Regions from separate parts of the Sporomusa intestinalis genome, predicted to be linked through region 2. Evidence: riboswitches for the same ligand, from Rfam matches in the RefSeq annotation. Region 2 holds a riboswitch; each other region holds the start of a gene.
What was found. Region 2 has a riboswitch for cobalamin ahead of ACZ481_RS07625 (ABC transporter substrate-binding protein). Riboswitches for the same ligand answer to the same signal wherever they lie in the genome.
Positions count from the first base shown of each region.

Region 1: another riboswitch for cobalamin. It lies ahead of ACZ481_RS08305 (TonB-dependent receptor plug domain-containing protein); the one in region 2 lies ahead of ACZ481_RS07625 (ABC transporter substrate-binding protein).
Region 3: another riboswitch for cobalamin. It lies ahead of ACZ481_RS04110 (hypothetical protein); the one in region 2 lies ahead of ACZ481_RS07625 (ABC transporter substrate-binding protein).

Region 1 covers NZ_AP042390.1:1,838,528-1,848,365, reverse strand. Annotated here, with positions in the region: gene ACZ481_RS08335 (sulfite exporter TauE/SafE family protein) at 1-44, opposite strand, end outside; gene ACZ481_RS08330 (hypothetical protein) at 254-703, shown strand; gene ACZ481_RS08325 (DUF47 domain-containing protein) at 797-1,432, opposite strand; gene ACZ481_RS08320 (DUF438 domain-containing protein) at 1,841-3,067, opposite strand; gene ACZ481_RS08315 (DUF1858 domain-containing protein) at 3,217-3,429, shown strand; gene ACZ481_RS08310 (outer membrane beta-barrel protein) at 3,886-4,548, shown strand; gene ACZ481_RS08305 (TonB-dependent receptor plug domain-containing protein) at 4,759-6,726, opposite strand; cobalamin riboswitch at 6,989-7,172, opposite strand; gene rsgA (ribosome small subunit-dependent GTPase A) at 7,720-8,799, opposite strand; tRNA gene ACZ481_RS08295 (tRNA-Arg) at 9,051-9,125, opposite strand; gene ACZ481_RS08290 (zinc ribbon domain-containing protein) at 9,428-9,760, opposite strand.
Region 2 covers NZ_AP042390.1:1,688,555-1,700,565, reverse strand. Annotated here, with positions in the region: gene ACZ481_RS07640 (FecCD family ABC transporter permease) at 1-557, opposite strand, end outside; gene bchH (magnesium chelatase subunit H) at 694-4,419, opposite strand; gene ACZ481_RS07630 (TonB-dependent receptor plug domain-containing protein) at 4,537-6,666, opposite strand; gene ACZ481_RS07625 (ABC transporter substrate-binding protein) at 6,692-7,654, opposite strand; cobalamin riboswitch at 8,087-8,272, opposite strand; tRNA gene ACZ481_RS07620 (tRNA-Lys) at 8,477-8,552, opposite strand; tRNA gene ACZ481_RS07615 (tRNA-Gln) at 8,609-8,684, opposite strand; rRNA gene ACZ481_RS07610 (23S ribosomal RNA) at 8,981-11,987, opposite strand.
Region 3 covers NZ_AP042390.1:885,934-894,703, reverse strand. Annotated here, with positions in the region: cobalamin riboswitch at 142-323, opposite strand; gene ACZ481_RS04120 (flavin reductase family protein) at 643-1,179, shown strand; gene ACZ481_RS04115 (OmpH/Skp family outer membrane protein) at 1,248-1,700, opposite strand; gene ACZ481_RS04110 (hypothetical protein) at 1,726-1,938, opposite strand; cobalamin riboswitch at 2,169-2,401, opposite strand; gene ACZ481_RS04105 (response regulator transcription factor) at 2,395-2,793, opposite strand; gene meaB (methylmalonyl Co-A mutase-associated GTPase MeaB) at 3,371-4,507, opposite strand; gene scpA (methylmalonyl-CoA mutase) at 4,504-6,690, opposite strand; gene ACZ481_RS04090 (methylmalonyl-CoA mutase family protein) at 6,687-8,770, opposite strand, start outside.

The sequences.
Region 1 (9,838 bases), 150 kb from region 2:
CCAAGCAAAATCAGGCCCGGCCAGCCTGTATGCATATGCTCCATCAGAAAAGGGATACGGGACACCCCCTTACGGTTCTGAGACAGCGGCAATCGACTAGTGCCGCTACCGGTCCCTGCCCAAAGTAGAACCGGCGAAAAATACGGAAGGTTCCTGACCCGAGTTTCATCACCAGTCAACTTTGATTTTTATCGCAAGTATTTCTGGCTTCGCTTCTGCGAACAATAACACAAAGGTAAAAGGAGGAAGTATTTTGAATAATGATAAACCACTGCTCGCCGCCATAATCGGCGCATTGTCAACTTTGCTCGCTGAAATCGTTTCCCGCATCATGCTGTATTGGGGTGTTGGCCGGTATAGCATTTATCAGCTTGATAGCATGATATTAACTATGAACAGGCCAAATTTCCTGCTGGGCCTCTATGTAAATTTCGTAATCGGCGGACTGATCGGGATTCTGTTTTATTATACAATTAAGGCCATAGGACAAACAAATTTAATTGTAAAAGGAATTTTTTTGGGGCTGCTGGCCTCAGCGCTGGCCGAAATGCTGTTTTCGGCAGTAATTGAAGGTAAATTTATCGAACTAAGACCACTCGGCGACTACTACCTCCATGTGGCCGGCTCAGCATTTTTTGGGCTGGGTCTGGGATTTTTCTTTCAGCGGTATTTGTTTAACAGCTCTACAGCTGCCAATAGCTAGCCGCGGCCTGCGCGCCTATCCCCGGCAGTTATATCTCCCCCCGTCTACTGTCAACAAAACAGAAGGAAATAACCGGGATTGCCAGTTGCCGGCTCAGGCATATTTCAGGACGATACCTTGAATCAGCTTGCTTGCTGTCTCGCAGAGATCAAGGGTATCTTCCAGATGTAATAAAATTTCTTTCCACTTTATCAGTTCAATCGGATCTTGGACCTGACCAAACAGTCTCACCATTTCCTGCCGGTAGATTTTGTCGCCCTGCTCTTCCATGCCGGCAATCCGCCTGCATCTTGCTTCAATTTTGTCGCGCTGCTGCTTCAGTTTGGGCAGTTGCCCCATCACCTTATCCAGCTGCCGGCCGGCCTTGGCAATTAAAACCGCCAGTTCCATGGCACCGGCCGGCGCCGGGCCGACGTTGTACAAGGCCAGACATTCCACCGTTTCCTTGATCTGGTCAACGATGTCATCCAGCTTTTGCGCCAGGGTGTAAATGTCCTCGCGATCAAAGGGAGTGATAAATGCTTTTTCCAGTAATGCCACAATACGGCCGGTCACTTTATCGGCCTGCTCTTCCACTGCATCCATGCGGCTCATCATGTCCGCAACAGCCAGCGGGTTATCCAGGGCCTCATACAGGATAGCTGTGGCATTTTTTATTTCCTTTGTATTTTCCCGCAGGTGCCGGCAATACTTTTCTTCTTTGGACTTGAGCTTAAAAGGTAGTCCCATTTACACTTTCCCCCTTATCGTCTAGACAGGCCGGCATCTCAGTTGCGAACCGGCTGATTGCAAGATGGTTCCGCTGTTTGTGCTGTTCGCTTTGTAAATGTCGATATCCTGCAGGCTGACGCAACATTCGGCGCCAAAGGGCGCATTCCATCGTTTTCAGCAAATAATGGAATGCGCCCTTGCTCTGATAACAGCCAATCACACGCACAAACTATTTATCCTTTAGTAAAATGTAGTCAGACCATTAGTGTCTTGGCCATGTTATATTTTAGTTTTAGGGCGAGACAAAATGGCCAAGAGCAAGGAAGCGCCGACGACTCATACTGGAAGGGGTCTGCTAGGAGGGGCTGACGCCGCCATTGGCCATTTTGGCCGTCATCAAACTAAAAAGATAATGTGGTCAAGACACTAGTCCATAATCCGCTTCTCGCCCGTAAGCTGCCGGAGCGGCTGGATATCCTGCGTGGCCTCAAGGACGCCCAGAAATTCGCCCTCGCCATCCCGGACGGCAAAATATTGAATATAGACAAATTTTTCTCCCATTTTTATCCAAAAGGCTTCCTGGTCCTTCTTACCGCTTTTTAAATCGGCGGCAATTTGCTCAACAATGTGGACGCTGGCTGGTGGATGGCAGTTCTCCACCTTGCGGCCGATAATGGTTTTTGTCCGGTGAAAGATTCTTTCTTTAGAAGCGGAAAAAAACTTCACTATTCCGTCCTTGTCCACAAAAGTAACATCAACAGGCAGATGGCTGAAGATATGCTCGATTTCCTTGGGGGTCAGCACGCCGGTGGCGAACTTTATGTATTTGCCGGCATTGCGGGAAGTCAGGGCGGCCGGAACCTCCGCCTGGCTTTGCCCAGCCGGCTGCCAGCTGATCTGCGGTTCAATCAGACAATAGCCAATTTGATCGCTGTCTTCCTGAATCGCCAGCCAGTCATTATCGCTCAGTGTTTCCAGCAGCATCGGGAATAAAATTTTATTTTCCTTAAAAATCATTTCCTGCACTTGCTCGATCGCGTTTTCGATTTTGGCACTCAGCTGTGCCTGATCTGCAGGCCGGTAGTGCAAGGCGAGGCGTTTGGCTTCTTTTAGCTGGGCCCTGATTTCATCGTCTACCCCCCACATAACTTTCGGGGGAGCGGTTATGCCGTAGTTTTCCAGGAAAGGAAAAATCAAGTTCTCCTTGCGGCTGTAATGCTTGTCCACATCCCACAGCAGGTTCAGTTTTTCCGCCAGACGGGAAACCTGGGCGGCAGAGTCCCCGGGAGGGGCGGCCTTGAATTCTTCCAGCAGGGGACGGATCTCTTCTTCAATCAACTTCTCCAGCGCCTGATTCTCATCCCGGTAAATATCCAGCGGGTGGCCCGGGGGAACTGCCTCATCCGGCTTGCCGCTGAGGGCTTCTTTGAATACTGCGGCGTGCACATCGCACAGGTTTTGAATTTCGCTAACTTCAATACCTTCATCAATCAGGCTTTGCTCAATCAGCGAAAGTTCCGCCGGCACCATATCCGCAGCTATGGCATCGAAACGGGGCTTAACTTCTGCCACCGATTTTCCCCGGTGTAAATCCAGCAGAATTTCCTTAATGACCTGCTTACGATATTCACGGTTGTTGATTAACTCACTCATCGAATACCTCCCCCGCTATGTTTATTTTGATGTCTGGCTGGAAAAAATATTCATTATCAATTACAATAGAAACAGCTAGGCTCGGACTGGCAGCGTTCCCTCCCCAGACCGGTTAGGCCTATATAAAATGAAAAGGACGTGACCCGGCGATGATTACCGCAGAGGATAAAATTGCCGACGTGCTGAAGCAATATCCGGGTCTGAAAGAGCAGTTGCTTAAGCGTTCGCCCAAATTTTCCAATTTGAATAATCCGCTAGTGTTCCGCACTGTGGCCCAATTTGCCAGAATTAAGGATGTGGCGAAAAATACAGGCGAGGACCTGACGGAATTTCTGGAGTTTTTAAATAAGCATAAGGATTAAATCAACCTGTGCGGGCTTTTTAAAGGCTCGTTCTTTTTGTATGCTACAGCAAACTTGTCGCAGTTATATTATATTTTATAATTCTGCTCTGGCCGTTTTTTTCCTTTTCGCCGCGATATGGTATGGAAAATTCAGTTAAGTTCACACCGCTCGCAATTAATGTTTGTTTTATAGAATACAAGGGCCGCCTCAAGGCAAAAAAATAACCGGCACAATAGCCGGGGGTATTAGACTTTCTTTAAGCGGCGTATATCGGTGTCAGGTCCCGCAGCTTTCTGAGAAAAATTGCCCTTAGCCGGGGAATAATACTTTTTATCAGGCGGCAAACGCCTTCCTTATTTACTTATCTTTGCTCAGAATAGTTTGAATTTTATTTATCTATTCCTTGTTCACGCCCCCCCGTACGTATATAATTAGAATATCAACTGGCTAAAACTTACAAAGGAGCTGTTTACCGTGAAAAAAATATTATTAGTCATCGCGATGTCAATGCTACTGTCATGTGCTGTCGCGTCCGCATCCCCTTATACCGATTTTGAAAGAGGCACCTCGTCCGCCGAAATCGGCATAATTCGCTCTGAGCTAAAAACATCCGATGGCGGTGGTTCAATTGACTGGGACAAAAAGACCAACTTGGATTTTGGCGTCACAACAGGTCTCAGTGACAAATTTGCCCTGCAGTATAAATACCAAAACTTAGATTCCAGTAGCACCTATTTGTACGGTTATACCGGCAAAGTGGACGGCAAAGTGCATGAACTCAATCTGCTATATAAATTAGATCCCCATGCTTACGCCTTTCTAGGCATACAACGGTTAAGCGGCGATTTAACTATATCGGGATCAGGGTCTGCCGACATTGATTCTACGACGGTTGCGCAAATTGGCGTTACGGGAGTTACCAAACTGTCGGACAAGCTTAACGGCTGGGGGACCATTGCGTTAGGCGATGACAATTATTCTTACGAGTTAGGTCTTGGGTATGGTCTCGCGGCAAACACAGACCTGAATTTGTTCTATCGTTATAAAAAATTCGACAACCTTGAGTTTAAAAACTCCGGTTATGAATTCGATGCCAAAAGCAAAGGCTTGGGCGTTAGCGTTACCTATAAATTCTGAGTTTAATATGCCAGTTGATAAAAGGAGGGGGAACCCCTCCTTTTTTCTACGCAGACAATGGGGGACGTCCAGACTGGCGAAAATAGCCTGACGTCCCCCATTGTCATACTGTTCATCACAAAGCCTTCCCGCCAAATTGCCGGAAGCTTGAATTTCTTATGGTGCACCCGACCGGAAGCGAACGTGTGCGGTCTTTTTTATTGCTTTAAATTAATACCTATGTTTATAACTTAATAAGTAGTTACAGGGGGTTGCATAATAATTAGTGCCTGTATGGCTTACAATATCATTTCTATCCAACAGATTATCTATAGCTAGGGAAACTTCGTTATCTTTGTCCATGCTGTAGGTGGAGCTTAGGCTGGTCAGAAAATATGGCTTTATTTTCATAGAAGGCGCAGCCGAGGGCGTGCCGACACGTTCTGTTAAATAGGTCCCGTTTAAGCTTGTACTCCATTTATCTTTTTGATAACTTACTCCGCCAGTCAACTGCCAGCGTCCATATTTTCTGTCCCAATACTCTTTGGCAGCAAGGTTATGACCTTCGGCTTTTACTTTAGGATTTCCATAATTAATTCCCCAGCTATACGACCACCCGTTTTCCCCGCTTATATCACAGGTTAACTCAACACCGGTGTTTTTAAAAGTTTCATTCTTATATTTTGATATACCAGTTGACGGCTCCCATGTTGCACTAATATTATCTTTAATATCAATATGATATACCGCAGCCTTCCAGCGATGACTGTCATCAGCTTTTTTCCAGCCAACTTCATAATTGGTGCCGGTTTGGGGCTTTAATTCCGGCGCCGGCAAAAGATTATAGGTGCTGCCGTACATTTGGTTAAAGGTAGGTAAAATGAACGACTGGCCAATACTGGCATATACCCTGTCCTTTTCACCTAATTTATGAATAAATTGTCCAGATGCGCTAAAATTACTATAATCTGCATCCTTGTCAGCACCGGCAGTCCAGGTTTCACGGGCACTTAAAATAAACGAATTTACAGCATTCAGCTTTTGTTCCCATTGTCCATACACACCAAAAACTTTTCTTTCCTGTTGCATATAGGTAGTCGCATTAGCTTGCTTAAAATATTCATTTTTATAATTAAAGCCAAAAACAGTATTGGTCCTATCATTTATCTGCCAATGCTTCTGGGCATCAAGCCCGTAAGTCCTGTCCTTTTGATCAGTCGCATCAAGCGATGGGCTCAGGACTCCTTTACTGGAATAATTGGTAAACCCTCTTGTAATAGGCTCGTTTTGATTATAATACAAACTGGCCTGCCAATTTTCCTCACTATATTTAAGCTGCGCTATATGGTACTTGTTGGTATAGGTTTTATCATTTTGCAAATCGCCGGCCTGAGCAGCATTGCTGTTTTTCCAATTGTCGCCAAACCATGTTTGATAGCCGTTTTCATTATCCATGTAATTATATAAAAACGCGAAATTATCAGCGAAATTATATTCTAAAAACACACTGTTTTTATCAGAACCCTTAAAGGTGCTGTCCCTATCCCCGGCAGCATCTTTATTGGTTTGAATCTTATCCAGTTTGCCCCATTTGTCTTTACTATAGCCAACATTTAATTTACCTAAATTAAATGTTGCATTATAATTGCGCTGTCCGAAATTACCAATACCTGCCGACACGGTATTTTCAAATTGCTTTTTCATAATAATATTTACAACGCCGCCCATGGCTTCGCTGCCATATAAAACAGCGCCGCCACCTTTTACTATTTCCACCCGTTCCACATTCTCGACCGGAATAGAATCCAAATAATATTTACCAGACATATTAATCGGGATTCCATTTATTAATACCAAGGTGCCATTGCTTACTCCGCGGATAGTAATTGAATTTGACATAGTGGAATAGGGATTCCCGTTAGGGCCATATGTAGTATAAGCAAGGCCGGCGACTTTTTGCAAAGCCATGTGTATATTCTCAGCACCAGTATTTTTTAAATCTTGATTCGTCAAAATGGTAGTGGATGCAGGAACATCAACATCTGCTTTCTCATAACGGGTAGCCGTTACTACTATCGAATCAAGTGTAAAATCCTCTACTGTTTCAGCAGCAAAAACGGCTGTGCCGCCCCCACAACATAAACCGGCAACAATGGCCGTCAGCAGCATACGGCTTTTCAGAACTGTTTTCTTTTTCATCAGCATTCTTCCTTTCAAGATAAAAAAATATCTAGTGACTATAACCGAATAAATTAAGGCCATTTGATGCCAGAAGAAAGGAGAAGTAAAAATGGGAAACTCCCGGTTATGGCAGCCGGGGGAGGGATTCTACAGCATTGATCCAAATAAAAACTCCTGGTCTAGGACCAGGAGTAAATGGACAAGCTGCGCAGACTCACGTAGGAACATTCCCAAGCAAGCAAACGCCAAATGCAATCTCCACCCATCACTCGTAGGTAAAACGGCGATCATCAGACAGGCAGTGCTCCTGGCTCTGGCTCATAGCTCTCCCGCACCTTCCCAAGACTCTTGTCCCAGTGGCATATCTTCGGGTTTGCTCCCCATTACAGTGGCGGGACCGCGTCGGTATTGCACCGGACTTCCCTATTAAGCCCTAAACGGGCACCTGACTTAGCGATATGTAATTCATATTAAGGTAAACCACTTAACTCATTATCCACCTCATCCTATTATTTGGGGCAAAATATGACAAGTATAGTTGCCTTTTGGAATCTATCTGTCAACATGCACCACTTACTCTGGTTTATAAGCGTAAACTATATACCGGTCATACAGTCAAGTCTTTTTTTCCAAGGCCAGAATCCGGTTGCTTGGTACGGATATCTATTGGCATACTACTAATAGCCTTTAATACACGCATATTCTCATTGACGTTCAGCATGACGCTAGTTCCTCTGCTCCTCGCTCCGTTAATCCTTTATCTTGCTGCTATAAATCAATTATAGTAGTTAGATTATTACAATGCACCCTACAAGGTAATTCGGAAACAAAAAAACGACACGGCAAAATCACCGTGTCGCTCTCACCTTAGCCCATTATGCTCCTCCTAAATTGTAGTTTTAGGATGGAGCAAGGCTATCTCACAGCATGTTTGTTATGCGATAAGCCTTTGCTCCGCATAACACCGACTCCAAATAATATAGGATGATAAGCCAATTTCCTTTCTTGATTTTACCTCTCCCGATTTTTACCTTTTGCAAACCTGCGGGCCTTCTTCATACCACCTACACTGCTAAACATTTCATTCAGCTTCGTAGTTTCAATTTGCTTGAAATTAAGCCCCTCGTATTTTGCCTCTTTCTTTAGTTTTTGATAGCTTAACAGCCTTTCGCCGGAAAGAGTACCGTGGCCAATCGCTTTTTGCACCGCACAACCCGGTTCGCTGGCGTGCGTACAATCATGGAATTTACACATAAACGCCAGTTCGTCAATATCGGCAAAGGTTTTAGACAGATTAGCACTTTCCAGGCCAAGCGCTCTCATTCCCGGCGTGTCAATGACTATGCCGCCATTTTTCAGCAGAATAAGCTCGCGCCTTGTGGTCGTGTGCTTCCCTTTATCGTCATTTCTAAGTCCTTTGGTATCCAGCTTATCTTCTCCAATTAAGCGATTGATAAGAGTAGACTTGCCAACGCCTGATGAACCGATAAACGCGATTGTTTGGCCTTCTTTAATATACCGCATTATCTGGAAATAGCCGTCCTCACGCATGGCCGTGGTAACAAGCACAGCGGCGCCAACGGCGACAGTATCCACTTCATGGAGTTTTTGTTCCACATCGTCAGATAAATCCGATTTAGTCAAAACGATAACGGGAACTGCTCCACTATCCCAGGCGATGGACAGATAGCGCTCCAACCTACGCAGATTAAAGTCGTTATTCAGCGACATACATATGAAAACCGTGTCGATATTACTCGCCACAACCTGCTCGTCGTTTGCTGTTCCTGCCGCCTTTCTGATAAAGACGCTTTTTCTTGAAAGCACATGATGAATAATGGCATTCCCGTTTGCGCTTACCTCCCGGTCAAGCATGACAAAATCGCCTACCGCCGGAAAATCAGATAGCGTTTTCGCCCCAAAACGAAATTTACCGGACACCGCGGCCATCATTTCACCGTTTTCGCACATTACCTTATATAAATCTTTCGATTGCGAAAAAACACGCCCAACATAAAGACCATTAAATAAAGTAGATTCAGCCGCAAACCTATCGGTGAACCCTAATTTTTTCATATCTATTTTATGCAATTTTTTATCCTCCTGAAAGTTATAGTTATAACTTATGGGAGGTTTTTGTATCGTCTAATTTACACAAACCTCCCGGCTTGCTACAATCTCCGCTATACCATATTTAAACATAAACCTGTATCTCCTTAACATTAATTTTTATGCTTCATCAGCATTTTACCACAAAAACGCTGGCAAGAAAAGCGTTTGCGGATATTGTCCAAAGCATAAAAAAGCCTTCTCAATAAAACTGAGAAGGCTTGGTTTTCCTCTGGTGCGCCCGGCAGGAATCGAACCTGCGCACCCGGTTCCGGAGACCGGTGCTCTATCCCCTGAGCTACGGGCGCGTTATGTTGTCTTAGCCACGAATAAGATTATACGTGATCTTAGGCTCTCAATTGTCTCGCTAATGTATAGCGTGTAACCCCTTGAATTCCTCCCGTAGTCCTATGCTCTATCCTCACTTGAAGAATTATAGCATACATAAGATATTAACGCAAGAGAGTAAAATAAGTATTTTTTATGTATTGCCTCCTCGCCTAACCTCATACCCCGCTCAGGGGCGTACCTCTGCGCTGCCCTATACTGAGTAAGAGTAAAAGCGTGCGACCCTCCCCATTTTTCTTTAAATTCATAATAACTTTCCTTGTTATTTCTGCCTGGGTTCTATACTCTTGTTGTCAATAGCGGCCCTTTGATATGGCGATAAGTTTTCTTTAACTTGCTCCACTATCGGCAAATCCCTTCCGCAATATCTGCAGACTTTAGCGTCTGGTTTAATCAACTCAGCGCAAAAGGGACATTTTTTCATTCCTTCACTTATTAGCTGATCCTCTGTTGGTTTAATAACAAATGAATGAATTAATGCTACAATGAATAATGCTGCTCCATAAATCCACCACAAGATAAAGTCTCTGCCCTTAGACTTTGCAATAAATGCTGGAATGAGTCCTAATAACGCAGCGTAGATAAATAGTTCCATTAATCATCAATCCTCTCATATCATTGCTTTAGTTTTATTATATGGTTGTCATTATGTCGAATTTTGTTATTTCCCAAA
Region 2 (12,011 bases):
ACCCGGTCGCTATAAAACACCAGCAACCCGGAAATGGCGGCACCGAAAAACGCCGATACCGCCACGCCTGCCAATACAATCCGCATCGGTTTGATGCCGCCCTTCCAGGCGAGAATGTAAATCAGCACGGCGGCAGTCATCGCGCCCAGAAAAGCGGCCGGCACAAGCCAGACCTCCCTTTCCGGGAACAGGATCAGCACCGTCACCCCCGCCAGGCCCGCACCGGAGGAGATACCGATAATATGGGGGTCTGCCAGCGGGTTTTTCATGACTCCCTGCAAAATGCCGCCGGCCAGCGCCAGATTGGCGCCGACCAGCGCGGCGACCAGCGTCCGTGGCAGACGGATATTCCAGATAACCTGCGACTGGGCATTGCTACTATTGTCGGCTGCCAAAACAGCCGCAATATCCCCGGGCGATATGTTCACCGCTCCTTTAGCCAGGCTGATGATACAGCCGGCTGCGGCCAGCAGGCCAAACAGCAGCACCAAAGCCAGCCGCCGGATCGTTTTGCCGCTGCCCGCCGGCAGCCTGATTTCGTTATTTTGCATCGCCATATACCCCGCTATGTGATCTCATCAAAAAATTCCCCGTTTCACTTCTGCCAACAACATTACCACTTTGTTAAATCTCGCAGCGGTTTATGCACAACAGGATTTGCCTGCCGCCAGCCAACGTAATCACCTGCGGGGCTTACTCATCCTCGATGTCGCCCTCAAGCTGCAGGAAAGCCTGGCGCAGCTCAGCCAGTTCGGCAGCGGACGGCTGCCAATAACCGCGTTTATGGCATTCCAGCAGCCGTTCGAGCATGCCGTAGTAGGCCCAGCGGTTATTTGCCGTCAGTCGCCGCCGCAGGTCCGTATCGGCGACATAGGTTTGATGCAGGCCGCTAAAAATCCAATTCTCGACCGAATTAGTCGTAGCGGCCAGCCCCAGCACATTTTCAAACCGGTCGTTGATCTTCTGCACGCCATGATAGGAATGTTCCAGCATGGCGTTGATCCATTTGGGATTTAACAGCCGCGTGCGCACGCCGCGGGCGATCGAGCGGCCAACCGGCTCTGTCGTCACAGTTTCGGCGGTAGTGTCGCTGACATACACTGCCGCCTTGCGGCCTTTCGCTGCCTCCACCGACTTGGCCAGCCCGCCGACGTATTCGTAATAGTGATCAAGATCAACCAGTTCATATTCATGGTTGCTGCGGATCTGCGAGACGACATCCACTGCCGCCAAATGCGCTGTCAACAAGCCGCTGACTGTTTGACCGCGAAAACGGCGGCTGTAAACATGCTGCAAACTCGCGACATAGGTTGCGGCCAGTTCCTGTTCCTCGCTCCAGGTTTTCAGTTCAATCAGCTTCGACACCTTGCTGCCGTATTCGGCTTGGGCCGGTCCGAAAATGCGCGCCGCCGCCAGTTCGGCCGCCGCTTCCGGCGGGTAGCCTTCCGCCAGCAGCCGCCTGTGGATGTCAGCCGTATGGGCTTTCAGATAGTTGACCGCAGCCGGCTCGTCCAGCTCTGCCAGTTGCTGAAACACAGCGTGCAAGGCGTCAATCAGCAGCGGGAACAAATCGCGGAAAAAGCCACAGATAGTGACAACGACATCAACGCGCGGCCGCCCCAGTTCAGCCTGGGGGATTATTGCAAAGGTGGGAAAGAACTGATTTTTTTTATTGACGGTCCGCACACCAAGATAGTAGAGGATTTGACCGACAGTCTCACCCTGGGTGCGGGACGTCTCCAGTCCCCAGAGCACCACCGCCATGCTGCGCGGATAGCAGCCGTGGGCGGCGCGGTATTGCTCAAGGGTATTATGGCCGATGACTGCCCCCTTCTCCATCGCCGCCGGCGCAGGCACCTGACGGGGATCGAATTGATAAAGGTTGTAACCGGACGGCAATACTGCCGGATTGCGGATCATGTCGCCGGCCAGCCGCGCCGGCAGATAGCGTCCGTCAAGCGCGGCAGCCAGCCCGACCAGCTCATTGTTGCTGCGGCTGGCCTGACAGGCGTTGTAGCCAAATGCCAGCACCTGCTCGCAAAGCGGGCGCAGCCGCTCCTGATGCAGCAGGCCGGACGGAAGCGCGCCGTCGGTTGCATAGGCGGCGGCGATGGCGGCGGCGGCCTGATCGAGAGCAGCCAGTTCAGTTACTGCCTGACCGGCCAGCAGCTCATCATAATCAAGCCCGCGGTCCTCGGCCACAATCCGCTGCAAAGCGGGAGCCTCCGCCCGTCCGTAGCGCAGGATAAACCGCATATAGGCGGCGGCTTCCGCCGCATTATACCCTTGGCCGAAGATATGCAGGCCATGCGGAATCAGCGAACGCCGCAGCCGGTACAATTCCTGTTCCAGCTCATCTTCATCGGCAGGCAGGTTGAGACTGGCGGCCATGGCGCCGATGCGCGCCGCTAAAGCAGGCAGGCGCTGGGGATCGATACGGGCGGCCTCTGCCCGCGCCTGCAGCAGATTATCCAGTTCAGCCAGTTTGCCGTACAGTTCACTTTCGCAAAAAGCAGGCGCCTGATAACTGACCAGCAGGGCGTGGGACCGCCGTTTGGCAATCATCGCCTCCGCCGGATTGCCGGCATAATACAAATAAATATGCGGCATGTCGCCCACCAGATAATCCGGCAGGCAGTCGCCCGACAGGCCGCATTCCTTGCCTGGCAGGAATTCCAGCGTACCATGGGTGCCGACATGAATAATCGCGTCCGCCTGAAATTCATGGCGCAGCCACTGATAAAAAGCGATGTATTGATGATGCGGCGGCAGCGACTGATCGTGGTAAAACTTGTCCGGCTGTTCATGGATGCCGCGTGACGGCTGTAAACCGACAAAGACATTGCCGAAGACGGCACCGGGGATAAGTAAATTCTGCTCTTCACTCATGATCTCGCCCGGGGCCTCGCCCCACAGCCGCCGCAGTGCGTCCAGCCACGGCGGCTGCGCCAAACGCCGCCGGTAGGTTTCGCCGCTGTAGCGAATAAAGGGGATTTGCCGCGTGTCGCCGGCCCAGCGGCCGGAATTCACCAATTTGCCGTCCATAAATATCTCGCGCAATTTTTCTGCATTAACCGCCTCCAGCGTATAGCCGGCGTCGGCCAGTTTGGCCAAAATAGCCGCCAGCGATGCCAGGGTGTCTAAAAAAGCGCCACCAAAGACGTTGTCTTCGCCGGGAGGATAATTATAGCAAATAACGGCAATCTTTTTTGCCGCGTTTGGCTTACGCCGGAGGTTCAGCCATCGCTCGATGCGGCGGACGGCTTTATCGGCGCGCTCTTCGATCAGCCGCAGTTCCTGAATTTCAAGCGCCAGTTCATCGTCGAAAGCGGTCGCGTCCAGGCCGCCGACCGGCACGGTCTCGATACAGCCGTCCAGTTCAGGCAGCATAATCTGCACGAGAAATTCCGCCGGATTAATGCCCTGCGGCGAGGCCTGCCACTCGCTGATCTGCCGCCGGGTCATAAAGAACGGGTGCAAAACCGGTACATCCAGTTCCCGCAGCAGGCGGACCGCCGTCTCGGCATCACCGCCCATCGGCCCGGCGCCGAGACGGAAGGAGAGAAAGCTGACAATCAGGTCAAGGCCGCCGCTTTCCACTGCCAGCAGTTCCCGGAGCCTGGCAAGGTCGCGGCTGGTAGCGCGGGCAAACGCGACCGGCAGCACATTGGCAAACGGTTTCAGCTTATCAATAAAAGCGGCGACACAGCCTCTGGTCCTGACCGGGTAGCTGTGGCCGTAGAACAGAACGGCAACTGTCGGCTTGGCAGCGTCAAAGCCGGCGGCGCGCCGGTACTCGGCCACGCCGGCATAGCAACAGGACATGGCGGGATCGAGGATGCCCGTATCCGCCATGTCCATCGGCGCGCGCGGTTTCGGCAGGGAAAGGCCGCCATAGTCGCGGCCGATCAGGCAAAGCAGGCTGCGGCAGTTTTCCTCGCTGGCGTTCTTCCAGTATTTCACCAGTTGCACATAGTTTTTCATATCCTTCAGCTTGCCGACCGGCAGCAGCGTTCCCAGCTTTTCCGCCATCGACATCATCTTCTGCAGCGAATCGGGGGAAATCGAACCCTCGCTTTTCCCCGAACCCATATCCCTGCCGGTAAAGCCGCCCAGCCGCAGCAAAGCGCGGATGTCGTCATTATCGCCGCCCAGTGGCGCAATCTGGCCACGGCAGGCGGAGGCCGCCCGCAGCACAAGCTCTTCATACTCGCGGGCGGCTCCCATCAGGTCCAGCAGCAAAAAATCAGCCGCCGCAACCGCCTGTTGGATCTGTTCGGCCCCTTGCCGGTCCAGCGGCTTGGCCGCATAAAATAGCTGCAACCGAAGCTGGCCGGGGGCGTCAGCCGACAGTTCCCGCCAGGCGTAGGCCAGGTCGGCCAGGCCGCTATTGGCTACGGACAAAACAACCAGTTTCATGTTGACACCCTTTCTGTCAGAGAAAATAATATTTCAAAGGGGACGGAAAGAAACGGCTCCGGCTACCCGCCAGGCATAATGCCATCTGTCCGTTCCTGTTCCGCCTGTTTACTTAATTTAGAACTTGTACTGCACGCCGGTGCGGTAGACGCGGCCGGGATTGCCGTGGACGTAGTCGGTATGGTCGGTGAGGTTGTCTATGCCCAGATATAGCATCTTGTCGCTGCTGATATGGTTCTGCACCATGAGATTAACAACGCTGTACGATTGATTGGTAAGGGGGCTGCTAATAGCACTGCCTTCGTTGGTTAGATAATCCTTCAGTGTCACCACATTGAGATTCATGTTCCAGGTCGACTGCGGCGGCATGTAGCTGACGCCGAGCGTAAGCTGATGACGGGCGCGCTGGGCAAGGCGGGCATTGGTTTCTTTATCCTTGGCGTCGAGATAGACATAGCCGGCCCGGACTTTGACGGAGTCTGACAATTGGCGGGACAGTTCTGTCTCAAAGCCCTGGATAGTCGCTTTATCGATATTGGTATAAGACATGATCTGATTCCAATCCGCCCCTACCATGCCGCTCGGCTTAGTCGTTGTTGTCGAACCGTCATCCCTATTCATGTATGTACCGGTAAAATAACTGTCGATCAAATCCTTGACATTGCTGCGAAATACGCTGATCCGGGCCGCAGACTTGTCCCAGTCCTTTTCCAGCGAAAGTTCATAATCGGTGGAACTTTCCGGCTGGATATCAGGCGCGCCGGTGAAATATTGACCAAAGGTCGGGCCCCCGCCCTGGAACATTTCCCAGTTATGATAGAGTTCATTAACGGTCGGTGTTTTATAGCCTTTGCCGACAACCGCTTTAATCCGCAAATCATCCTGCGCCTTATAGGTGATGCCAAGCCGCGGTGTAACTTCTGAACTGAATTTATCACTCCAATCGTAACGCAGTGAGGAAATGAACAGCAATTTATCGTCTGCTTTATATTCATCCTGTATGTATAAAGCACGATATTCCAAAGACGCTTTATCAGAAATACCGGTTAGAGAACCATAATTAACCGGTTTGCCGGCACTCCCCGGTTTATCAATCCGGGTCCCTTCCGACTGGTCTTTACGCCATTCCCAGCCGGCACTAATCCGGTTTCGGGCATCTGCCTGCCAGGAATTGCGTCCTTCCAGGGTGGTTATCTTCCGGTCAACCAAATCAAACCGTTTAAGGGCGCCATTGTCATAGCCGCTATAATCCTTGTCATAGGCGGACTGATAGGCTCTGATCAGCCATTCCCCGCCGGGGTCGGCGCCGCCGTACTCCAGGGACCAGTCGGTTCTGGTATTATCGTTCTTGACTAACTCGGTTTTAACACTGCCCATTGTTGATACAGTGTTTTTATATGTTTTTTCCCACAATTTGCTGTAATCCAGCCGCACATGACTGCCATTATCCAGTTGCCAGGTTCCGCTCAGCGCCAGCGGCGTTTCCTCGCCGTAATAATTCACGGTATACGGCAGGCTGTATGGCGTCACTACCGGTTTGGGAGGCATGCCGCTCATGGTCGTTGTCGTTCCCCTCGCCATAGCCGTAAAGGGCTGCGGCTTATGCTGGCCGACGCTGAGGTTCCAGGTAAAGTTGCCGTCCTCATTGACGCCCTGATAATAAAACTGCATATTCTGATTGGCTTTTTCCCGGCCGTCCCAAAAACCGTATTCGTAGGACAACCGGCCTTCGTTCTGCGCGGGCTTTTTGGTGATAATATTAATGACGCCACCCATGGCGTCGCTGCCGTACACAGCGCCGGCCGAACCGCGGACAATCTCGATCCGCTCCACGTTGTCCATACGGATGCGGCTGATATCATAGGCGTTCGCGGAATTATAAGAAAGCTCGCCGCTCAACCGCCGCCCGTCGACCATGATCAATACATGGCGCGATTCCGAGCCGCGGATGCTTACATTGGCGCGGCTCTGGAAGTCATTGAACATGACAATGCCGGTGGCCTGCTGCAATACGTCGGCCAGGGTCTGACTTTGCATCGCCTCGATCTGGTCCCTGGTGATAACCTGAACGGTGGACGGAGTCTCCTTAACCGTCTGTTCCGTACGAGTTGCCGTAACAATGGTTTCCGGCAGGTTAAACTCGGTTTTCTCAGCTTGCTCAGCCGCTGTCGCCAGCGGGCTGAGCGTCCAACAGGCGGCCAGGACTGCCGCCGTGGTTTGTTTTCTGATCATGGAGCCTTTTTTCATGCCAAAATCCCCCTTGATTTACCCATTATTTATTTGCACCAAATACCTCCGGATAGACGACCTTGGCCATATAGGTTACAGCCTCGTCAAAGCGAATGCCCGGATTTAATAAAAATAATTCCATTGGCAGGAAAAAGACCTGCTCATTTTTCACAGCCCGCAGACCATTCCAGGCAGGATTGGCTTTGACATCGTCCCGCAGCCGCTTTTCGATATCAGCCATAGAGCCCATGTAGGTAATCAAAACAATATCGGGATCTCCCTCCACCAGCTTTTCCATGCTGTACGGCGCCGCTTCCAGGCTGCCGTCAACACTGGCGGCAATATTCTTCAGCCGCAGGATGCGGGCAATATCGCCGGCGATGCTGTTGTCAAGCTGCACAGTCACACTGCTGGCCGTAGCATGCAGAATCGCGACCGACTTCGCCGTCGGCGGCACACGGCTGGCAATCGCGTTGATGCGTGACTGCATGGCGTCCGCTACCTTTGCGGCCTGCTGCTGTGTACCGGCCAGTTCACCGAACAGTTTGATCTTGTCTGCCACGTCCTGTTCTGTTTTCATTTTTACAATAATAACCGGGATATTACTGCTTTCCAGAATCGGAATCAGCTTTTCGTGCATGCCGTGAAAGCCGATAACGAGATCGGGTTGCAACCCCAGCAGCTGCTCGGCGTTAATATTCGAGATATGCCCCACCTCCGGCAGGGCTTGCGCCATTGGCGGCGTATCGCCGGTCTTGGAGCTGGGCTTGCCCACAGCCTCGCCGCCGACCGCATAGAGCAGGTCAAGAGCACTCGCGGCCAACGGCACGATCCGCTGCGGCCGCTTAGGTAAAGTGACAACCCGTCCGGCATCGTCCGTCACGGTCAGGTAGACGGCAGACGCCGGCGCCGCCGCTTTCGGCCCGCAGCCGGTGATATTCACAAGTAACAATAACAATAGCAAAAAAACCGCATAGCGCCTATATTTCTCTGGTTGGCTCCTCATATACCCCTCGCTCCTTTAGCCGCGCCCATCACGATACGGCGAACTTCCCGTCAACGCCAAACATCCTGCCCCGCGGCGGCCCGGTTGCGGAAAAAACCACGTCAATCTGTCTTTTCAAATTGTCACTCCTTTGCTTTTATTTATCCATAACACAGCCTGTCCGCCCGTATGGCGACAAGGCGCTGCCAGAATACAAGAACAATGAAAACGACCGGAGCCCGCTGCCATCAGCAGTGTTATACATAGCAGCCAAAATGAGGAATGGGGGCAACAAAAAAATTGACCTCTCCCTGCCGGAAAGGTCAATTTTACAGCGATATTCCACTAAATAAAAATTCCCGGCAAAAATGCCAGGAAGGTTAGATAGCCGAAATGCTTTCATAATCCCCTCCCCATCGCGCGTGGGTAAATGCCGCATAGAATAACGGCACTACGGTGACTGTCAAACAGGCAGTTCTCCTGGCTTTGAATCATCGTTCGCCCGCACCTTCCCAGAACTCTCGTCCCAGTGGTATTTATGCAGGGTCACTCCTCATTACAGTGGCGGGACCGCGCCGGCATTGCACCGGTCTTCCCTATTAAGCCCCCTTAAAGGGCACCTGTTTCCATACATGTAATTGTCGAAGGCAGTGTTGGTTTACTTAAATCATGTTTATGGTAGCATATTGTTACAGCTGAGTCAATCCATTTTTCCAGTGCTCCTCCGGGGCCCAGAAGTAGGCGCAAAAATGTGGAATATCCTGGTTTTTACAATCGATTTCAGGCATTCAAGGTTGCAAAAAGAAAGCCTCCCGGAAACTATGCCCGGAGAGGCTTGAATTCTGGTGACCCACCCGCGACTCGAACGCGGGACACCCTGATTAAAAGTCAGGTGCTCTACCGACTGAGCTAGTAGGTCAATTGATAATACGATATACAATATCTGCCACTCTACAATATTACGGTAGAGTTGGATGGCAGGGGCGGCTGGACTCGAACCAACGCATGACGGAGTCAAAGTCCGTTGCCTTACCGACTTGGCGACGCCCCTGTTAATAGGTGAACATCTCGTAAGAGTATGTTCCCTAAAAACTTCACAGAAGATAAGCAGAGAACCAGGTTATTAGGAGCGTTAGCGACGCTGGAACCTGCGTGAATCGCTTAGTTCCAAGCGGAGCGCGGAACTTCCTTATTACTCTCGTTCCCACTACAATTAGGATTATCAATGATACTGGTTGCCAGTTCGGAGTTACAACATTCCATAAGGATGTTATCGCTCCGCTCTAACTAAGCGACTCACACAACTTCCCGTTTCGCTCTCGCTCGCGGCAAGTTGGTTCGCTGCTTAAAGTCAAGTCCTCGGCCTATTAGTACCAGTCCGCTCCATGGATCACTCCACTTCCACTCCTGGCCTATCAACCTTGTCTTCTCCAAGGGGCCTTACTTCTTACGAATGACAGACCTCATCTTAAGGCTGGTTTCACGCTTAGATGCTTTCAGCGTTTATCCTTTCCGGACGTAGCTACCCAGCTCTACCCCTGGCGGGATAACTGGTACACCAGCGGTCCGTCCACTCCGGTCCTCTCGTACTAGGAGCAGTTCCCTTCAAGTCTCTTACGCCCGCGATGGATAGGGACCGAACTGTCTCACGACGTTCTGAACCCAGCTCACGTACCACTTTAATGGGCGAACAGCCCAACCCTTGGGACCTACTTCAGCCCCAGGATGTGATGAGCCGACATCGAGGTGCCAAACCTCCCCGTCGATATGGACTCTTGGGAGAGATTAGCCTGTTATCCCCAGGGTAGCTTTTATCCGTTGAGCGATGGCCCTTCCACTCGGTACCACCGGATCACTAAGCCCGACTTTCGTCCCTGCTCGACTTGTCTGTCTTGCAGTCAAGCTCCCTTCTGCCTTTACACTCTTCGCGCGATTTCCATCCGCGCTGAGGGAACCTTTGGGCGCCTCCGTTACTCTTTCGGAGGCGACCGCCCCAGTCAAACTGCCCGCCTGACACTGTCCTCAGTTTCGTTACTCCTTGAGTTAGAACTCCAGTAAATAAAGGGTGGTATCCCAACATTGACTCCAACAAGACTTGCGTCCTATCTTCCTAGTCTCCCACCTATCCTGTACATCATTTACCAAAACTCAATGTCAGGTTGCAGTAAAGCTCCATGGGGTCTTTCTGTCCAGTCGCGGGTAACCTGCATCTTCACAGGTATTTCAATTTCACCGGGTCCCTCGTTGAGACAGTGCCCAAGTCGTTACACCTTTCGTGCGGGTCGGAACTTACCCGACAAGGAATTTCGCTACCTTAGGACCGTTATAGTTACGGCCGCCGTTTACCGGGGCTTCAATTCAAACCTTCGCTTGCGCTAAGCTCTCCTCTTAACCTTCCGGCACCGGGCAGGTGTCAGCACCTATACGTCAGCTTTCGCTTTAGCAGGCACCTGTGTTTGTGGTAAACAGTCGCTTGGGCCTCTTTTTTGCAACTCATTCCCGCTTCGACCGCTTCTGGTCTACACGGTTTACAAGCTCCCCTTTTCCCGAAGTTACGGGGACATTTTGCCGAGTTCCTTAACGAGGGTTCTCCCGCGCACCTTAGGATTCTCTCCCCGCCTACCTGTGTCGGTTTACGGTACGGGCACCTAGTCTCTCACTAGAAGCTTTTCTTGACAGTCTGGGATCAGCAATTTCGCCATTATCTCTAACAGCTACCCATCACTCCTCAGGTTCCAGCATCACGGATTTGCCTGTGATGCACCCTACAAGCTTAGACGCGATTTTCCATCCTCGCGCTTGCCTGCCCTCCTGTGTCACTCCTTCGCTCAAACGATCCTAGGTGGTACTGGAATATTTACCAGTTGTCCATCGCCTACGCTTTTTGCCTCGGCTTAGGGCCCGACTGACTCTGAGCGGACGATCCTTCCTCAGAAATCCTTAGGCTTTCGGTGGACAAGATTCTCACTTGTCTTTTCGCTACTCATACCGGCATTCTCACTTCTATACTCTCCAGCACTCCTTACGGTATACCTTCTCTGGGTATAGAACGCTCCCCTACCCATGTCCTTCGACATGCCATAGCTTCGGTTCCGTACTTTAGCCCCGGACATCTTCGGCGCAGCGACACTCGACCAGTGAGCTATTACGCACTCTTTTAATGGTGGCTGCTTCTAAGCCAACATCCTGGTTGTTTTTGTATCTCCACATCCTTTGCCACTTAGTACGGCATTGGGGACCTTAGCTGATGGTCTGGGCTGTTTCCCTCTTGACCACGGGTCTTATCACTCGTAGTCTGACTCCCAGGATTCCACTACAGGCATTCGTAGTTTGACAAGGTTCAGTAACCCATTAGGCCCCTAGCCCTATCAGTGCTCTACCGCCTGTACTTACTTCCTGAGGCTAGCCCTAAAGCTATTTCGGGGAGAACCAGCTATCTCCGCGTTCGATTGGCATTTCACCCCTATCCACAACTCATCCCAAAGCTTTTCAACGCTCACGGGTTCGGTCCTCCACGCATTTTTACCTGCGCTTCAACCTGGCCATGGATAGATCACTGCGGTTTCGGGTCTACACTATCCAACTTTCGCCCTTTTTAGACTCGCTTTCGCTTCGGCTCCGTGTCTTCCACTTAACCTTGCTGGATATTGTAACTCGCCGGTTCATTCTTCAATAGGCACGCCGTCAGCCTCCTACGGGCCTTCGACTGCTTGTAGGCATACGGTTTCAGGTTCTTTTTCACTCCCCTCCCGGGGTGCTTTTCACCTTTCCCTCACGGTACTATGCGCTATCGGTCGCCTCGAGTATTTTGCCTTGGAGGGTGGTCCCCCCTGCTTCCCACAGGGTTCCTCGTGTCCCGTGGTACTCTGGATTCCGGCCATTTCGCTCTGCCTTTCGCTTACAGGGCTGTTACCTTCTGCGGCCTACCTTTCCAGGTAGTTCGGCTAGGCCTGACGAAACTTCCGCCGGTCCTCAACCCCGATTGAGATGTGAGAAGTTAGATGCTAGAGGTGAGTTCTTGTTGGAATTTGCTCTGCAAATTCTCTCATTTAAATCTCACTTCCAACTTCCCGCCTCTCACCTCTCAACCGGTTTGGGCTCTTCCCCGTTCGCTCGCCGCTACTTGGGGAATCTCGTTTGATTACTTTTCCTCCGGGTACTTAGATGTTTCAGTTCCCCGGCTTACCTCCCGACTTACGCCGGGTAATGGTGCATGACCACCACTGGGTTCCCCCATTCGGATATTCATGGATCAGGGCCTGCTTGCGGCTCTCCATGACTTTTCGCAGCTTACCGCGTCCTTCTTCGGCTCTTGGCGCCTAGGCATCCACCGTATGCCCTTACTAACTTGACTTCTAGCTCCGACTGTCTATAAGCC
Region 3 (8,770 bases), 800 kb from region 2:
GGGAGAAATTCTACAGTGGTGACTAAATCAAAACTCCTGGTAATATACCAGGAGCAAATTCAGCAAAAGGACACATTCAACCTGAATAAATCAGGTTCAAAAGTGTTTACTGTAATCTCCTCCCCATACCTCGTGGGTAAAACGGTGATTGTCAGCTAGGCAGTTCTCCTGACTCCGGATCGTTGCTTGCTTAAACCTTCCCAGGATCTTTATCCCAGTGGCATATCTTAAGCTTGCTCCCCGTTACAGTGGCGGGACCGCGCCGGCATCGCACCGGACTTCCCTATTAAGCCCTGAAGGGCACCCAACTCAAACAATATTCAATTTCACTGTTATGGTACATATTATACAGGACATCTTTTCCTTTGTCAATATTTACTGCCCTTGTTTTCTAAAGATTATAATAATCAATAGCCGACCCCCCGCTTCCTGCTGCTACAGCGGCTTCAGCGGTCCCGCCACCCTGCACTGCAGTATTAACAACAAATTCATAAAATATTCAATTCAAAAAAGCAAAATGTACGCCCTTCCTGCTTTTTATAGTACCCTTTTAGTTAGTATCTTACCAAAAAGTACGTACTTTCTGCTGCTTGCAGGTTAGTGTATCATAGAGACAACGAATTTTTAAAGGAGGATATTACTGTGAAAAAAGAAATTGAAGTATTTGATTATGCTAATGAGATTATGAAAGCGGTCAAAACAGGCGTTTTGCTGACCACAAAGGCCGATGACAAAGTGAACTCTATGACTATTGGTTGGGGTACTCTCGGCATTGAATGGTCAAAACCGATTTTTACAGTTTTCGTTAGAGAAAACCGTTTTACCAAACATCAACTTGAACAAAATCCGGAATTCACAATAAATATACCCTATGGTGCTTTTGATAAAAAAATATTGGGGGTTTGCGGGACAAAATCCGGTCGTGAACTGGATAAAATCAAAGAGCTTAACCTGACGCTGGAAAAACCTAATCATATTTCGGTTCCTGCTGTCAAAGAGCTTCCTTTAACGCTTGAGTGCCGGGTTATATACAAGCAAAAACAAGATGAGCGTGAAATTACCGCAGAAAACAGGAAAACATTTTACCCACAGGATGTTGACAGCTTATTTCACGGTGCAAACAAGGATTTTCATATCGCTTATTACGGAGAGATTGTTAGTGCGTATATTATCGAGTAGTATAAGCTTGCAGTGCCGGCCTTGCCCGGCCTGCCCTAATGAATCCTTGGGCGAACACCTATACCCTGTCATTTAGTTTTGGTTAATTTTTCCAGAACATTGCTGGTAATGTCCTTACCGCCATAAATGGTGGCATTTTTTTGCACCACCACCGTAATCCCTTCGGCAGCTGCGACTTCCCTGATAGCCGCATCAATTTTAGTTGTGATGGCGGTTAGCAATTCCTGCCGCTTTTGCTCCAACCGCTGCCGCAGCTGCAGCTCCAGTTCCTGTTTGCCGGCATCGCTGAGACCGGCCGCTTTGCTGTCATATTCCTGTTTGGCCTGCTCATGCTCAGCCTGCAGCCTGTTATCGGCCTCAGGCTTATCCGGATGCTGATTGAGTAAAATACTGTAATCCACTACACCGACCGGCGAGACAGCCGGCTTTTTTTTGCGCGCGGCCTCGCCGGGCTGCGCCAGCCCCAGGAGGCCGGTCAAAAACACAACTAAAGTTAACAGAATCAGCGCTTTTGTTTTCATCGACAATAGAATTACCTTCCTTCTATTAGTATTGTACTGCTTTGTTGCTTGTCATTTTACATTTGGTGGCAAACTCCACATAGCCTTCCAGGGCCTCAATGACCGACTGTTCCCGAGAATGGCTCCCCTCAGCGGGAAGGCTGTCCAGCGTCTCAGTAATGATCAGCCTAATTTGTTCGGAATGGTAGCCGCAGGCCAATAGCATCTGGGTCAGCTTTTCGATTTGTTGGTTTTTCATAAATAAAACAACTCCTAACCGCAAGTAGTAAATTCAGGCGCCCATCCTTATGTGAGGTAGATTTGAGGGATATAAATCTTGGGCTGAAAAACGCTGTTATGCAGCGTGCCCTATAATAGTTAAGGATAATAACAATAAAAAAATCCCTTACGGGAGTATTTTACAGAATGCCGCCGGCATGTCCACTCTGGTGGCTGCAAAAATCTCCTCCCTGTCACTCGCAGGTAAAAATGGCGATTGTCGGACAGGCAGTTCTTCTGACTTGCGGATCATGGCTTCCCGCGCCCGTCGCTAACGCTTTACCGGCCGGCACGCCGCAGGCGAAGCCGGTACCAGCCTCATGCAGAGGCGGTGCAGGTCAGCTATGAGAGGTTGCTCCCCGTTTACAGTGGCGGGACCGTGCCGGTGTTACACCGGACTTCCCTATTAAGCCCCGAAAGGCACCTATCCCGTTATTTACTTTTTATCCAGCACCATATTCTGAGGCAGCCCTAAAGTACCGTAATCAAGGGGAAAATTTTTACTGATCAGTTCCGTCCGGGAACATGCCCCGGTTTTGGCCAGCAGGTTGCGTACATGGGATTTTACAGTTTCAAAACCAATACCAAGCATTTTGCTGATCTCCTTATTGGTCTTGCCGGTAGCAATGGCATGCAGAATATCCTTCTCCCGCCGCGTAAAAATAACCCTGACGTTATCATTGTCGTTAGCAATCCGGTAGTCAAAAACAACCATAATATACGCCTGTTCATCGGAATAAATTGAACAACAGCTAAAATTAATAACAACACTTTGATAATGTAAGATACCACTGTAATTAAGCAGCCTTGTTTTTTTTGTTCTTACCATGGCCATAAAACACCGGCAGATACTTTTAAACTGTTTGCTTAATTCAGAGCTGATATTTGCGAACACCTTCTTTGCCTTTGGATTTGCATAAATTTTTTCCAGCCTGCCATTAAAAACACAAATACCCTGATTAGCCTGTTGAAAAACCTCCCAGTATTTTGACATTTTTAACCCTCAGTTTTCATCGTTAGATTTGCCAACAATTCTGCGCATTGATGAAGGCATTTATTTAGTTTTTATTAAAATATCTATTTCCAGGATATCTCAGGATAAGCATGGCGTAAATGCCTCAGATGAGGTATTTTTGGATAATATTGCAAAAAAAGTGACAATATTCTATCTTAATTCACAATACTCCTTGCATAAGGAAAAGCAGGCCTGTTCTATGCTCTTCCGGGCACACCGGCGGTGCTTACTTACCTGGCTGGACTATGCCAAACCTGTTTACTGTACAACAAAGGCTCCCCGCCGGAGGAGAGCCTTTGTTGGATATAATCATAAAACATAGGGGTTGGCTGGCCACTCATGTTAGTTGAGCAATTAAATAAAGCGGACTGGGCAATGTTCTTTTCCATATGTACTTTTATTGGCCGCCTTCATAGACAGCCAGCAATTCTGTTACAGCCTTAGTTGCCATCAATTCACCGCCGGCTACGCCCTGCTCAATGCGGGGCAGCTGCGCCTGCACCGCAGGATGCTCATAAAACCGGCGGTACAGGTGCTCCTCGACCATGGTGCGCAGCCAGGCCAGGGCCTGTTGCTGCCGCCGGATGTCAAAGGCCCCGCTGGACCGGGTGTGTTTGATAAACTGCTCCACATTGCCCCAGAGTTCAGGTATGCCGTCCCCGTACAAGGCTGAGCAGGTTAGGGCCTGCGTTACCCAGCCCTCGGTAGCCGGGCGCAGGTAGTGCAGAATCTGTTCATACTCGCCCCGGACAGTCAGCGCCCTGACCCGGTTATCGCCATCGGCTTTATTGACCACAATAAAGTCAGCCAGCTCCATAACGCCTTTTTTCATCCCCTGCAGCTCATCGCCGGCCCCGGTCAGCACCAGCAGCAGGAAACAATCGACCATCGACCGTACTGTTACCTCACTTTGCCCCACACCAACCGTCTCTACCAGGATAATATCATAGCCGGCCGCTTCGCACAGGATCATCGTTTCCCGGCTTTTCCGGGCTACCCCTCCCAGCGTGCCGCTGGAAGGGGAGGGCCGGATAAAAGCATTAGGTTGGCGGTTCAACTGCTCCATTCTGGTTTTATCACCCAGGATACTGCCTTTTGTTACCGTGCTGCTGGGGTCTACCGCCAATACTGCGACTTTATGCCCCTGCTGGCAGAGACGGCAGCCCAGCCCTTCAATGAAGGTACTCTTGCCGGCCCCTGGTACACCGGTAATGCCGACCCGGATGGCATTACCGGCATAAGGCAGCAGGGACTGCAGCAGCTGCTGGGCCAATTCCCCGTGACGGGGCAGGTTGCTTTCCACCAGGGTAATGGCCCTGGCCAGTATGCCCCGGTTCCCCTGTCTGATTCCCTCGTAATAATCGTCCACAGTCAGCCGCGGCGGCAAACCGGCCGGCGGGGGGAGCGGCGCCGGCTGCGCCCCCGGCAAACCGTCGTGTTTGGTTGCCACCCCATCCATAACCCGGCTGGCGAACCCGGGCTCCTTGCCGCCGGCCGCCCACTCGGGCAGCCGGCTCTGGGGCTTATCGCTCACTGTGCTGTCCGGGAGCGGGTCAGGAGAATATCCAGAATCCGCTGCGCCGCTATCGGAATGACGGTGCCGGGACCAAAGATGGCGGCAGCACCATGGGTGCGGAGAAATTCATAATCCTGGGCCGGGATGACACCGCCAGCTACCACTAATATGTCCTCCCGTCCCCGCGCTTGCAGTTCTTCGATCAGCTGTGGCAGCAGGGTTTTATGGCCGGCCGCCAGTGAACTCATGCCGACAACATGCACATCATTGTCCACCGCCTGCTGGGCTGTTTCCGCCGGTGTCTGGAACAGGGGACCGATATCCACATCAAAGCCCATATCGGCAAAGGCGGTAGATACAACTTTAGCCCCCCGGTCGTGACCGTCCTGCCCCATCTTGGCGATCAGAATCCGCGGACGCCGTCCTTCCAGTCCGGCAAATTCATCAGTCAGGGCCCGGACACGCTCAATCTCCTGCTCGTCATTAAACTCACTGCTGTACACGCCGGAAATAGAACGGATAATCGCCTTATGCCTGCCAACCACCTGCTCGACCGCCGCCGATATTTCCCCCAGGCTGGCACGGGCACGGGCGGCCTTAACAGCCAAATCCAGCACATTGCCTTCACCTGTCGCCATCGCTTTGGTAATGGCAGCCAGGGCCGACTGCACCGCCGCCTCGTTGCGATTGGCCCGCAACTGTTCCAGCCGGCGTAGCTGGGCTTCCCGGACAACCGTATTGTCCACCTCCAGGATTTCCAGCGGATCTTCCTTATCCAGCCGGAACCGGTTAACACCGACAATCGTTTCCTTACCGGAATCAATTTGGGCCTGCCGTCTTGCCGCCGCTTCCTCGATCCGCATTTTCGGCAAACCGGTATCAATGGCCTTAGCCATCCCGCCCAGCGCCTCCACCTCCTGGATATGGGCCCAGGCCTTGTGGATCAGGGCCTGGGTCAGGGCCTCTACGTAATAGGAGCCGCCCCAGGGATCAATTACTTTGCAGATATAGGTCTCGTCCTGAAGATATAACTGAGTGTTGCGGGCAATGCGGGCCGAAAAGTCTGTCGGCAGCGCAATGGCTTCATCCAGGGCATTGGTATGCAGCGACTGGGTGTGTCCCAGGGAAGCGGCCAAGGCTTCAATGCACGTTCTGGCTACATTATTGAAGGGATCCTGTTCCGTCAGGCTCCAGCCCGAGGTTTGAGAGTGAGTGCGAAGGGCCATGGATTTAGGGTTTTTCGGATTAAACTGCTTAATCAGTTTGGCCCAGAGCAGGCGCCCGGCCCGCATCTTGGCGACTTCCATGAAATAGTTTTTGCCGATCGCCCAGAAGAAGGCAAAGCGTGGGGCAAAAGCATCAATATCCAAACCGGCTTTCAAGCCGGTTTTTACATATTCCAGCCCGTCAGCCAGGGTATAACCAAGTTCGATATCGGCAGTTGCCCCCGCCTCCTGCATGTGATAGCCGGAGATGCTGATACTGTTGAACTTCGGCATATGCTGCGAGGTGTAGGCAAAGATATCGCCAATAATCCGGATGGAGGGCTCCGGTGGGTAAATATACGTGTTGCGGACCATAAACTCTTTGAGAATATCATTCTGAATCGTGCCGGTGAGAACCTCCGGCTTGACGCCCTGCTCCTCGGCCGCCACGATGTAGAAAGCCATAACCGGCAGGACCGCACCGTTCATGGTCATGGATACCGACATTTTATCCAGGGGAATGCCGTCAAACAGGATCTTCATATCCAAAATAGAATCGACAGCCACCCCGGCTTTGCCCACATCGCCGACAACACGGGGATGATCGGAATCATAACCCCGGTGGGTGGCCAGGTCAAAGGCAATGGACAGTCCTTTTTGCCCCATGGCCAGGTTGCGTTTATAAAAGGCATTACTTTCCTCGGCGGTGGAGAAGCCGGCATATTGACGAACAGTCCAGGGCTGAGTAACATACATGTTCGGGTAAGGTCCGCGCAAAAACGGCGGAATACCGGATAAATAACGCAGATGTTCAATCCCGGCCATATCTTTTTCTGTATAAAGGGGCTGAATATCAATCTGCTCCATGGTGCGATGCACCAGTTCTGCTACTGTTTTGCCTGTTTCCTGCTCTATCTTTTGCCGCCATTCATCATAAGCGGACGGCTGGAATTGGTTTGTAAACGCCATTGTGGCAAAGTCTGGTTTTGCGGTCATGGAATCATCCCCTTCCTTTTCTGCAGCCGTATCAGGCTGGCATGACAATCAGCCCGGACATGGATAAACTCGTCAACGCCAGCCTCTTTATAAACCGGCTGCAATTCCTCCGGCGGCAAACCGGCCAGAATAACCCAGCATTCCGGCAAAGCCAGTTTTAACTGCCTGGCCAGTTGCGGCACAAGCTCAGGGTAAACGGCGTCAGTCGAGCAAATAACGACAGCATCGGCCTGAGCCTTGCCAGCTGCGGCCACTGCAGTTTCCGGGGTGTCAAAGCCCTCATTGCCAATCAGGGTAAAGCCGCCGACTTCAAAGAAACCGCGGCTAAAATCGGCCCTGGGTTTATGCTGGGGAATGGGTCCCATATTAGCCAAAAAGATTTTCAGGTTTTCCCAGCCCTGACTTACATACTGCTCAGTCGTCAGCCGTACTGTTTCATAAAGCTGCGCTGCCCGGTGCAGGCGCAAAGGCATAACTGTCAGTGCCGCTGCAGCGGGGCTCCGCAGGGCAGCCAGCATTTCACCCAGCGAGCAGCCGGCGTTGACTGCGTCTACAGCATCGGCCACGGTTTTTTCTGTTACATTATTTCTCTGTTCAGCCAGGTGCTCCAGGCACCGCATACGCCGCCCGATATCGGCAGCCGCGCGGAATTCCTGCAGCTCGCTGATCCGGAGCGACCGGATGGCTTCCGGATTGGTCACCGGTTTTTCCAAAGGTTTTTCTGTCAGGTTGGCATATACATTGGTGCCAACAATAGCATCCCGCCGTTTAGACAGATTGGACGCCCGCTTTTGCGCGGTGGCTGCCGCCTGATCCTGGGGAAATCCAGCCTTCACGGCCTGCAGCATACCCCCAAAAGCTTCTGTTCTGCGGAACAGGTCCCAGGCTTTTTGCGCCAGTTCCCCGGTTAAGGCTTCTACATACCAGGACCCGCCGGCCGGATCAACAGGCTGTAATAAGGAGCATTCCTGCTGCAGCATAAGCTGGGTATTGCGGGCAATCCGGCGGGAAAATTCGTCGCTGGGCCTGATAACCTCATCAAATGGCCCGACATATAAACTGTCAAGCCCGCCAGCCACCCCGGCGAAAGCTTCGGTAGTTGTCCGCAGCATGTTAACATAAGGATCATATATTGTCTTGGTGAAGCGCGATGTCCGGCCGTGAATATTAGCCGCGCAATCTGCCTCTTTACCGCCAAAGGCCTGGGCAACCTGATTCCACAATACACGGGCCGCCCTGATTTTTGCCAGCTCCATAAACATATTGGCGCCAAGCGAAAAGGAAAACCGTAAATGCCGGGAGATTACAGAAAAATTCAGTCCGCGCTCCTGCAGTTTATTGACATACTCTACGGCTGTCGCTAAAACAAAAGCCAGTTCCTGTACGGCATTGCCGCCGGCATCATGGTACGGACTGGCATCAGCCAGTATGGTTTTGAGCTGTGGAGCCTGGCTGTCGGCCCAGAAGGTCACCGCCGCCATTTCGTCGTACAGCGCTTCCAGGTCAACGGACAAATACCCCTGTTGTACCAATACCCCTAAGGGATCAGCGGTAATGGCCCCTGTCAGCTCTTTCAGTTCAACCCCCTGGGCCTGGGCCGCACCGGCCACTAAGGCAATAACCGGCAACTGGCTGACACCGCACTGCATGATGACCGGCCATTGTTTAAGAGCAACCCCGTCCAGTGCCTGCAGCAAGTCGGCAAGGCTGGCCAGAGAAAAACCCTGATCGCCGATTTTGCCGGCAGCAGTGCAATCGGGGTCCTCGCCGGCGAGAGTGGCCTTATCCAGCTGTAAATAAATCGCCTGCAGCCCTCTGGTTAACTCATTTTTCAATACCGCATTTACTTCCCTGCCCAGAGGCTGGTCACAAATCTGGGCAATCAGCCAGGGGGCTGTCAGGTAGCCGCCGGCCCGGGTTCCCCGGACAAACGGCTGGCTGCCGGGAGGGCTGGGCAATTCGGAATCCGGCAGATTGTCCGGAGTATAAATGGGTTGTAAGGCAATGTCTTCATAAGTCTGCGTAACTAATCTGCTTTCAAACTTGGCGCCTTTAAGCGCCTTTTCTGCCTCTGTCCGCC